Regions from separate parts of the Streptomyces sp. V2I9 genome, predicted to be linked through region 3. Evidence: riboswitches for the same ligand, from Rfam matches in the RefSeq annotation. Region 3 holds a riboswitch; each other region holds the start of a gene.

Region 1 (3,250 bases), 960 kb from region 3:
CACCGCCAAGGGCTACCGGGCCGGGCAGATCGCCTCCGCGGGGCTCGTCTCGCTCGCCCACGGCACCAACGACGCCCAGAAGACGATGGGCATCATCACCCTCGCCCTGGTCACCAGCGGTGTCCTGGCTCCCGGCTCCAACCCGCCGATGTGGGTCATCGTCTCCGCCGGCGTCGCCATCGCCCTCGGCACCTACCTCGGCGGCTGGCGCATCATCCGCACCATGGGCAAGGGCCTGACCGACCTCAAGCCGCCGCAGGGCTTCGCGGCCCAGACCAGTGCGGCCACCGTCATCCTGGCCTCCTCGCACCTCGGCTTCTCGCTCTCCACCACCCAGTCCTGCTCGGGTGCCGTGATGGGCGCGGGCCTCGGCCGCAAGGGGGGCGTGGTCCGCTGGTCCACCGCCACCCGGATGTTCGTCGCCTGGGGCCTGACGCTGCCGGCCGCCGGTCTGGTCGGCGCCGCCGCCGAGTTCCTGACCAAGCAGGGCACGTGGGGCATCGCCGTCACCGCGCTCCTGCTCGTCGGCGGCTCCTTCGCCATCTGGCTGGCCTCGCGCCGCCAGCCGGTCGACCACACCAACGTCAACGACTCGGACGGCGACGACGAGCCCCGGGGCGTCGTCACCACCGCCATGGCCGCGGTCCAGCCGCCGCCCGCCGGCGTCCCGGCCGCCGGCCTCATGACCACCATCGCGGCCCCGGCATCGGCGCCCGACGACCCGGCCCGGCCGACGGCCACGGTGTAAGGACGGATCCACATGAAAATCGACTGGGCAGCTCTCGCCTCCGTCTTCGGTGTCAGCCTCGTGGTCACCGTCGCGCTGGTCGGCCTCTTCACCCTGGGCATCGTCGCCCTCTCCAAGCTGTCGGCCCCGTCCGGCGGCGCCTCCGGCGGGTCGGCCGCGCTGGCCCGCACCAGCGCCTACGCCTGCTTCGCGGCGTGCGCGGCGGCGGTCGCGTACGGGATCTACCTGATCGTCGCCTGACCCGTCACGCGTACGCCCCCGGGCGCCCCGCATCGGCACTCCATCGGGCCGGACCCACACCTGTGTGTCCGGCCCGATGTGCGTCTGCCCACAGTGGAGCCCCGCAGGTCAACAGCGAGTTGACGGCTGTTCGCGGGGCGTGGTGGACTGCCGGAGCCATTTACGGCGACAGCAGAGGAAGCCGGTGCGAATCCGGCGCGGTCCCGCCACTGTCACCGGGGAGCACTCCCCCACACCGGACGTCACGGCTCGCGGTACGCGGGCTGGAAGGCCGGGGGAACTGCGGATCCGGGAGCCAGGAGACTCTCGTCGCCGTCACGTCGAACCAGGGCGCGGACCCTGAGTGAGGACTACGCCATGCCCGGCCGCCGTGTGCCGCATTCCGTGCCCCCGACTCCGGGCCGAGCCGCCGGAACGCCTCTCCCCGCGGCGGGCTGACCCGTGCGGGCCGATCGCGTCTTCGCGTACGGCGCCACGGCCGGGCTGATCGCCGACGCCCTCCTGGGCGATCCACGGCGGGGCCACCCCGTCGCCGGGTTCGGCCGGGCCGCCGCACGGGTGGAGTCCCTGCTGTGGCGGGACGACCGGGGCCGGGGCGCACTGCACACCCTCGTCTGCGCCGGAGGCGCCGTGGGGGCCGCCGCGCTGACCGCGCGCGCCGTCCGGACCCGCCCCGCGCTCGCCGTCGCGCTGACCGCCGCCACCGCCTGGTCCGTCGTCGGCGGTACGTCGCTGGGCCGGGAGGCCCGTGCCATCGGGGATGCGCTGACCGCCGGGGACCTGGAGGCGGCCCGGCGGCGGCTGCCGCATCTGTGCGGGCGCGATCCGCACGCCCTGGACGGTCCGGGGATCGCCCGCGCCGTCGTCGAGTCGGTCGCGGAGAACACCTCGGACGCCGTCGTGGGCGCGCTGGTGTGGGGCGCGATCGGCGGAGTGCCGGGGCTCGTCGGGTTCCGTGCGGTGAACACCCTCGACGCGATGGTCGGCCACCGGTCGCCCCGCTACCGCCGCTACGGCTGGGCCTCGGCCCGGCTGGACGACGTGGCGGGGTGGCCGGGCGCCCGGCTGACGGCCGCGCTGGCGGTGGTGGGCGGCGGGCGGCCCCTGGACGCCGTACGCGCCTGGAGGGCCGACGCGCACCGCCACCCGAGCCCGAACGCGGGGCCGGTGGAGGCCGCGTTCGCCGGGGCGCTCGGCGTACGGCTCGGCGGCACGCTGGCGTACGCGGGGCGCGTCGAGCACCGGCCGGTGCTGAACGGGGCGGCCGGGCGGGACGTGCGCGGCGCGGACATCGAACGCGCGGTGCGTCTGTCGCGCCGGGTGGGTCTGCTGGCCCTCGGGGTGTGCGTGGCGGGCCGGCTGGCGGCGGGATGCCTCCTCGCGGGGCGGAAGCGGGGACGGACGTGAGCGGTCGGGGCACGGGAACGGGACGCGCCGCGGGGACGCGCCGCGGTACGGGCACGGGGCGCCCCGAGGGGACGGGCGTGGACGGTCCGGCACGGGACGCGGTACAGGAACGGGAGCGGGCATGAGCGGTGGGCTGCTGGTCGCGGGGACCACGTCCGATGCGGGCAAGAGCGTCGTCACGGCGGGCATCTGCCGCTGGCTGGTGCGCCAGGGTGTGAAGGTCGCGCCCTTCAAGGCGCAGAACATGTCGCTGAACTCCTTCGTGACCCGCGAGGGCGCGGAGATCGGCCGGGCCCAGGCGATGCAGGCGCAGGCGGCACGGGTGGAGCCGACGGCCCTGATGAACCCGGTGCTGCTGAAGCCGGGCGGCGACCGGTCCAGTCAGGTGGTCCTGATGGGCAGGCCGGTCGGCGAGATGAGCGCGCGGGGATACCACGGGGGCCGTCAGGAGGCGCTGCTCGGCACGGTCACCGACTGCCTGGAGCAGCTCCGGTCGGCGTACGACGCGGTGATCTGCGAGGGGGCCGGTTCGCCGGCGGAGATCAACCTGCGGCGCACCGACATCGTGAACATGGGGATCGCGCGGGCCGCGGGCTTCCCCGTGCTGGTGGTCGGGGACATCGACCGGGGCGGGGTCTTCGCCTCGTTCTTCGGGACCACGGCGCTGCTGAGCCCCGAGGACCAGGCGCTGGTCGCCGGTTACCTGGTGAACAAGTTCCGGGGCGACGTCTCCCTGCTGGAGCCGGGCCTGGACATGCTGTACGGGCTGACCGGGCGGCGGACGTACGGGGTGCTCCCCTTCGCCCACGGGCTCGGCATCGACGAGGAGGACGGCCTGCGGGTCTCCCTGCGGGG
Region 2 (3,250 bases), 4.5 Mb from region 3:
CGCCGTCGTTCGTGACCTCCAGGATCTCCGTGCACAGGTTCGAGGAGTGCACGACCCGGCCCGGCTCGGCGGTCTGGTTCGCGGTCCGGTTGGAGGCGTCCTTGAACGTCATCCACCCCTGCCCGGTCTGCGCGAGGGTCCGCATCATCCGGCCGTACAGCTCACGCGCCGGCATCGCCTTGCGGGCCAGCCCCGCGGCCTCGGCCGCCCGGTAGGCGGCGTCGAACGCGTCGCCCCACAGATCGACCAGCTCGGGCACGTCCGCCGGGGAGAACAGCGACCACTCGGTGTCCGCCTCGACCCGGCGCATGAACTCGTCCGGGATCCAGTGCGCCAGGTTCAGGTTGTGCGTACGCCGCTGGTCCTCGCCGGTGTTGTCGCGCAGCTCCAGGAACTCCTCGATGTCCGCGTGCCAGGTCTCCAGGTAGACGGCCGCGGCGCCCTTGCGCCGGCCCCCCTGGTTCACCGCGGCCACCGAGGCGTCCAGCGTCTTGAGGAACGGCACGATGCCGTTGGAGTGCCCGTTGGTGCCCCGGATCAGCGAACCCCTGGCGCGGATGCGGGAGTACGACAGACCGATGCCGCCCGCGTGCTTCGAGAGCCGTGCCACCTGGTGGTAGCGGTCGTAGATCGAGTCCAGCTCGTCCTTGGGCGAGTCCAGCAGATAGCAGGAGGACATCTGCGGGTGCCGGGTGCCGGAGTTGAAGAGCGTGGGGGAGGAGGGGAGGTAGTCCAGCTTGCTCATCAGCCCGTAGAGCGCGGCGACCTCGTCCAGCGCCCGCGCCGACTCGTCCTCGGCGAGGCCCGCCGCCACCCGCAGCATGAAGTGCTGCGGGACCTCGATCACCTGGCGGGTGTGCGGGTGGCGCAGCAGATAGCGGCTGTGCAGCGTACGGAGACCGAAGTAGCCGAAGCGGTCGTCCGCGCCCTCGGCCAGCGCCCGCTCGACCAGCTCGTCCAGCGCCTTCGCGTGCAGCTCGACGAAGGCGGCGGTGCGGTCCGCGATCAGGCCCTCGCGGTGCCCGACGACGACCGAGGCGGAGAAGGACGTCGCGCCCTGGCCCGCGGCCTCGTCCGCGATCGTACGGGTCAGCAGCCGGGCGGCGAGCCGGGAGTACGCCGGGTCCTCGGAGATCAGCCCCGCGGCGGCCTCGGTGGCCAGCGAGCGCAGCTCGGCCTCGTCGGAGCGGGCGTTGCGCCCGCGCAGCGCGGCGGCGGCGACCCGGCCGGGGTCGGTGTCGGGAAGATCGACGGTGAGATCGGTCAGGGTCCGCAGCAGCGCGGTACCGGGTCCGTCGTTCGGGGTGTTCCCGGCCGTGGCCGACACCGGGGGCACTGCGGATTCGGTGGCTGAAACCGGATCGGCGGGCGCGATGGTCACAGGGCTTTCCCTCGCTCGGCAGGGGCCTGCGGAGGGCGGAGAAGCCGGGCAGCGCGAAACCCGGGGTCGGGGCAGCGCAGCTGACGGCGTCCACCGGCCCATCCGCGAGGCCCGGACGTCTGGCGCCCGGTTCGGTCGAGCCGGACGCGCTGTCGACAGGTCTTCGGACTTGCGGGTGCGCAGAAGCGCACTGATCACACCGTTGCGGGACAGTTCCGGATTCGCACCGGATTCCCCTGCGGCGACAGCGAGGTCGAGCATACATGTGGGGGCAGCCGGATGATGTGGCCCCCACATGTTGTGTCGCGGCGATGTCCTTCGCGCCTAGGAAGACGCCTCCAGGTCCAGCCGGAACGTCATGAGCCGTAGGCCCGGCACCGGCTCCCAGTCCCGCTCGGGGGTCCGCAGAAAGCCCAGCCGGCGGTAGATCCTCCGGGCCGGGAACATGGCCGGCTGCGTCGACAGCACCAGCGCCCGGACCCCGTCGGCGGACCGGGCCCGCTCGATGCAGGCCCGCACCAGCGCCTCGCCCGCGCCCCGCCCGCGCCCCGCGCGGGCCACCGCCAGCATCCGGAACTCGGCCTCGTCCGGACCGGCGATGTCGCACCACGGAGCACCCGGCGGGACGTACGTCACCCCGCCGAGCACCGCCCCCTCCGGGGCCACCGCGACGAGGACCTCCGCCTCGGCCGCCCGCTGCTCCACCGCCCGCAGCTTCAGCAGGTACGGGTCCCGCGGACCGTCCAGCAGGCCGTCGCCCAGATACGCCTCGGCGATGATCTCGCCGAGAACGGCGTGTTCGGCGGGGTCGGCCACCCTGACCGTCACCTTCATCAACCACTCGTTCCCACGTCGTTGTCGGGGGCGCCGTCCCCCACCGGCGGCAGGTCGCCGCGCTCGACCGGCCGCTCGGCGGAGTCCGGGCCGGCGGGCGGCAGGACCTCGTCGAGTTCGCGGTCGTCGGCCCGGTGGGCGGCCAGGGCCGCCGCCCGCAGCGTCGCCCGGTCCACCTCCTGGCGTGTTCCGCTCAACGTCACCACGAGGCCGCCCTGTTCGCGCGCGTACGCGTGCCCCGACTCCGTGGCGCTGTACCACTGTCCGCCGTCCCGCTCGCAGGTCGCGGGGGGCTTCCGGCCGGCCGGGTGGGCGGCGGCGTCCGTGCAGTCGGCCACGGCGTGCGGGCGGCGCTCCACCGACAGCTGGATGCGGCCGCCGTCCGGCGAGGTGTAGGCGCTGCCGAACCCGTCGTCGCCGAGCACCCCGACCGACCGGCGGGCCAGGGCGAAGCCGTCGGCCTCGGTCACCCACACATGCTCCGGGACGGTCCGCGCGGCCCGCGCCCGCGCCTCCAGCTCCGCCCGGTCGGGCGCCGGGACGGCCGAACCGCTCGGGTCCGCCGCCCGCGCGTCGGGCGGCGGCTCGGTGCCGCAGCCCGCCGAGGCGGCCAGGGCCACTGCCGGCGCCGCCGGGGTGATGGTGCGGACGAGCCGGAACCGGGGCCGCCGGGAACGCGAGGTCATGCGCACATCCTTGCGTACGGTGAGGGCTCCGTGTGCCGGGAAGGCGAACGACGGGAAGGCACCGGAAGGACGGCCGGGCCCGGCGGGCAGTGGAAAGGCCGGCGGGCAGCGGACCGCCGGGCGACCGGAAGGCCGGCGGGCGACTGAAAGGCCGCCGGGCCGCCGCCCGCCCCATCGGGGGAGGGGCGACGGCCCGTGAGCGAGGGCCTGGTGACCGGCCGTCGGGCTCAGCAGCAGCGGAAGCCCTCGCGGGGGTCCGCCTCGCGGGCGTCCATGCGTGCGCGCTCGAAGGCGCGGCGGGACAGGACGGGCGCGTCCGGATCGTGTGCGCGGGCGTGCGCCACGTACC
Region 3 (3,250 bases):
AGGAGACGCCGAGGACGAAGGGGTCGGCGAGCGGATTGCGCAGCAGCGACTGCATCACCGTGCCGCACACCGCGAGTCCGGCGCCGCACACGGCGGCGAGGAGGGTGCGCGGCATGCGGAGGTTCCAGACGATGCCGTCCCGGATCGGGCTGAGGTCACTCGCGCCGAGCCCGAGGTGCGCGGCGACGGTGGAGCGGACGTCGGGGACGGAGATCCGGGCGGGCCCGATGGTGACGGCGACCGCGACGGAGGCCAGGAGGAGGAGCAGGCCGCCTCCCCAGAGCAGCACGGCGAGCGGAGCACCGATCCGTGCGGGGCCGTCGGGGTGGGTGGCGGCGGGCGGCGCGTCGGCCCGCTCTTCGGCCGCACGGCTGTCCGCGCTCACTCCGCGAGCCCGAAGTCGCGCAGTCCGGCCGCGACGCGCTCCAGTCCCTCGACGGTCCGGATGGTGGGGTTCATGGCCTGGCCGCTGAGGAGTACGTAGCGGCGGTTCCTGACGGCGTCCATCGTCTTCGTGACCGGGTCGGACTCCAGGAACTCGATCTTCTTCCGGGCGCTCTCGGCGGTCTGCGTCGTGCGGCTGAGGTCGCCGATGACCAGGACGTCGGGGTTGCGGTCGGCGACGGTCTCCCAGTTGATCTGGGGCCATTCGTCGCGGGTGTCGTCGAAGACGTTCTTGGCCCCGAGTTCCCTGGTGATGACGCCGGGCGCGCCGCAGCAGCCCGCGAGGTAGGGGGCCTTGGAGTCGGAGAACCAGTAGAGGAGGGAGGTACCGGAGGCGTCGATGCCGTCGGTGGCCTCGTCCACGCGGGTGCGGAGCTTCTTCACCAGGGCGTCGCCGCGTTCGGGAACGTCGAACACCTGGGCCAGTTCGCGTACTTCGGTGTAGACGCTGTCCATCGTCAGGGGTGCGGTGCGGGCTCCGTCGCCGCCGCCGCTGTTGTCCTTGCCGACGCAGTCGGCGGGCGAGATGTAGGTCGGGACGCCCAGCTTCTCGAACTGTTCGCGCGGGGCGACGCCGCCCTTGGCGAGGGTCGAGGCGAACGAGGCGGAGAGGAAGTCGGGCTCCTTGTCGAGGACCTTCTCCGAGGACGGCCGGTTCTCCGCTATCCGCTCGACGCCCGCGTTGGCCTTCTCCAGCCCCTTCATCACCGGGTCGCTCCAGGTGGCGGTACCGGCGAGCCGGTCGGCGAGGCCGAGGGAGAGCAGGATCTCGGTCGAACCCTGGTCGACGGAGACGGCCCGCTCGGGCGGGGCCTGCACGGTGACGGTGCGTCCGCAGTTCTCGAGCGTGAGCGGGAACCCGGCGGTCCTGCCGCTCTCGTCGCTCCTGCCGGGTCCCTGGCCGCCGCAGGCGGTCAGCGTGAGCAGGCCCGCCGCGAACAGGGCGGCGGTACGTATCGGGGCGGAGGTGGCTGTGGGCAGCACGAAGGACCTCGGTGTCTCTGGGCCCTGTCGCGGAGCCCGTCGTACGGTTCCCGCGCCCGGGTACGGGCGCGGGCGCCAGCAGGTCTTCGGACTCGGGTTCGTCCGGGCGGGACGCCTTCCCGGAGCGCGGGTGCGCTCCAGTGGCCGTGGCCCCGCCCGTCCCCCTCACCGCTGCGCGTCAGTTCCGGGTTCGCACCGGATTCCCTGACCCCGTCGCTGGGGTTCGACTGGCCCCGGCAAGCTATCACGCGCCTTCGCCCGGACCAGGGACGGTGCGACCAGCCGGTGCGCGGGGCCGGTGCGGCGTGGGATCGGCCCGCCGCACCGGCCCGTGGAGGGCTCCGCCGGGGTGCCGGAACCCGTGGTTCACCCGGTCCGAGCGGCACGGAATCCCGAGGTCAGGGGGCGGCCTGGAGGGCGATCACCGCGTTCTGGCCGCCGAAGCCGAAGGAATGGCTGACGGCCCGCCGTACGGGTGTCACGCGCGGGGCCTTGGTGACGCAGTCGATGTCGAATCCGGGCTCGGGGGCGTCCAGGTTCGCGATCGGCGGGATCACCCCGTGCTGGAGCGTGAGAATCGTCAGGCCCGCCTCGATGGCGCCGGCCGCTCCCATGCAGTGGCCCAGGACGCCCTTGGGGGCGGTGACGGGCGGCCGGTGCGGGTAGGCCCGGCTGATGAGCGCGGCTTCGGTGGCGTCGTTGAGGGGGGTCGACGTCCCGTGCGCGTTGACGTGGTCGACGTCTCCGGCCTGCCAGCCCGCGTCGCGCAGCGCCGCGTCGACGGCTTCCCGCGCGACCGCCCCGGAAGGGTGGGGGCTGGTGGGGTGGTGGGCGTCCGTGGTGGCGCCCGTGCCGGCGATCAGCGCTCGAGGGGCGGCTCCTCTGGACCGGGCGTCCTCGGCCCGTTCCAGGACCATGACGGCGGCGCCCTCGCCCATGACGAGCCCGGCCCGGTCGGCGGCGAAGGGGCGGCAGAGCCGGGCGGGGTCGCCGTCCCGCGGTGCCGCCGCGCCGGAGCGGCCGAAGCCGGTCATGGCGACCGGGAAGACGATCGACTCGGTGGCCCCGGCGATGGCGATGTCGCAGTGGCCGAGCGTCAGCATGTCCCGTGCGACCGAGAGCGCGGTCACCCCCGACGAACAGGCCGTGCAGGGGGCGAGGCTGGGGCCGGTGGCCTTCATGTCGATGGCGATCTCGGCCGCGGGCATGCTCGGGATGGTCAGCAGGATGCCCGAGGGAGAGGTGGCCTCGGGGCCTCGCCGGTCCAGCGCGACGGCCTGTTCGGTGAGCCCGGCGGATCCTCCGCTGCTGGTGCCGACGACGACGGCGACCCGGGCGCCGTCCCACTGCGCGGGGTCGAGCCCGGCGTCGGCGACCGCCTCGCGGGCGGCCAGGAGGGCGAACTTGACGTACCGGCCCATCCGGAAGGCGGTCCGGCCGCCGACGGCGTCGTCGAGGTCGATGCCGGAGACCGTGCAGGCGAAGTCGACCGCGCAGCCCCGGAGTTCGGGAACGGTCGCGGCGGGCGAGACGCCGGCGCGGACTCCGTCCCAGGTGGTGTCGGTGGTGTGGCCGACCGGGGTGATCATTCCCAGCCCGGTGACGGCGATGGCGGGTCGCTTCATCGGGTGTTGCTCACCGGCACCGTCGCTTCGGCCTCCATGCTGCCGACGGCCGCGTCGATGTACGCGGTGATGTCGGCCAGCGTGGCGTCCTTGTAGAGCTTCTCGGAGTCGGCGGTGACGCCCAGGGTCTCCTTGATGATGACGGCGAACTCGGCGACCGCGAGGGAGTCCATCTCCAGGCTGTCCATGGTGGACTC

Evidence for each region. A riboswitch is a leader RNA that binds a small molecule or an ion and turns the genes downstream of it on or off. The one in region 3 is predicted to bind cobalamin.
Region 1: it holds a riboswitch for cobalamin, as region 3 does, so the genes downstream of both, QFZ71_RS05215 (cobalamin biosynthesis protein) here and QFZ71_RS00915 (ABC transporter substrate-binding protein) in region 3, are expected to answer to the same signal.
Region 2: it holds a riboswitch for cobalamin, as region 3 does, so the genes downstream of both, QFZ71_RS21065 (ribonucleoside-diphosphate reductase subunit alpha) here and QFZ71_RS00915 (ABC transporter substrate-binding protein) in region 3, are expected to answer to the same signal.

Annotation. Positions count from the first base shown of each region.
Region 1 is NZ_JAUSZJ010000002.1:1,158,249-1,161,498, forward strand. It holds gene QFZ71_RS05205 (inorganic phosphate transporter) at 1-748, shown strand, start outside; gene QFZ71_RS05210 (hypothetical protein) at 761-988, shown strand; cobalamin riboswitch at 1,162-1,294, shown strand; gene QFZ71_RS05215 (cobalamin biosynthesis protein) at 1,430-2,395, shown strand; gene QFZ71_RS05220 (cobyric acid synthase) at 2,517-3,250, shown strand, end outside.
Region 2 is NZ_JAUSZJ010000002.1:4,750,856-4,754,105, forward strand. It holds gene QFZ71_RS21065 (ribonucleoside-diphosphate reductase subunit alpha) at 1-1,381, opposite strand, end outside; cobalamin riboswitch at 1,518-1,654, opposite strand; gene QFZ71_RS21070 (GNAT family N-acetyltransferase) at 1,706-2,215, opposite strand; gene QFZ71_RS21075 (hypothetical protein) at 2,215-2,901, opposite strand; gene QFZ71_RS21080 (YbdD/YjiX family protein) at 3,129-3,250, opposite strand, start outside.
Region 3 is NZ_JAUSZJ010000002.1:201,075-204,324, forward strand. It holds gene QFZ71_RS00910 (FecCD family ABC transporter permease) at 1-385, opposite strand, end outside; gene QFZ71_RS00915 (ABC transporter substrate-binding protein) at 382-1,428, opposite strand; cobalamin riboswitch at 1,488-1,675, opposite strand; gene QFZ71_RS00920 (beta-ketoacyl synthase) at 1,827-3,053, opposite strand; gene QFZ71_RS00925 (acyl carrier protein) at 3,050-3,250, opposite strand, start outside.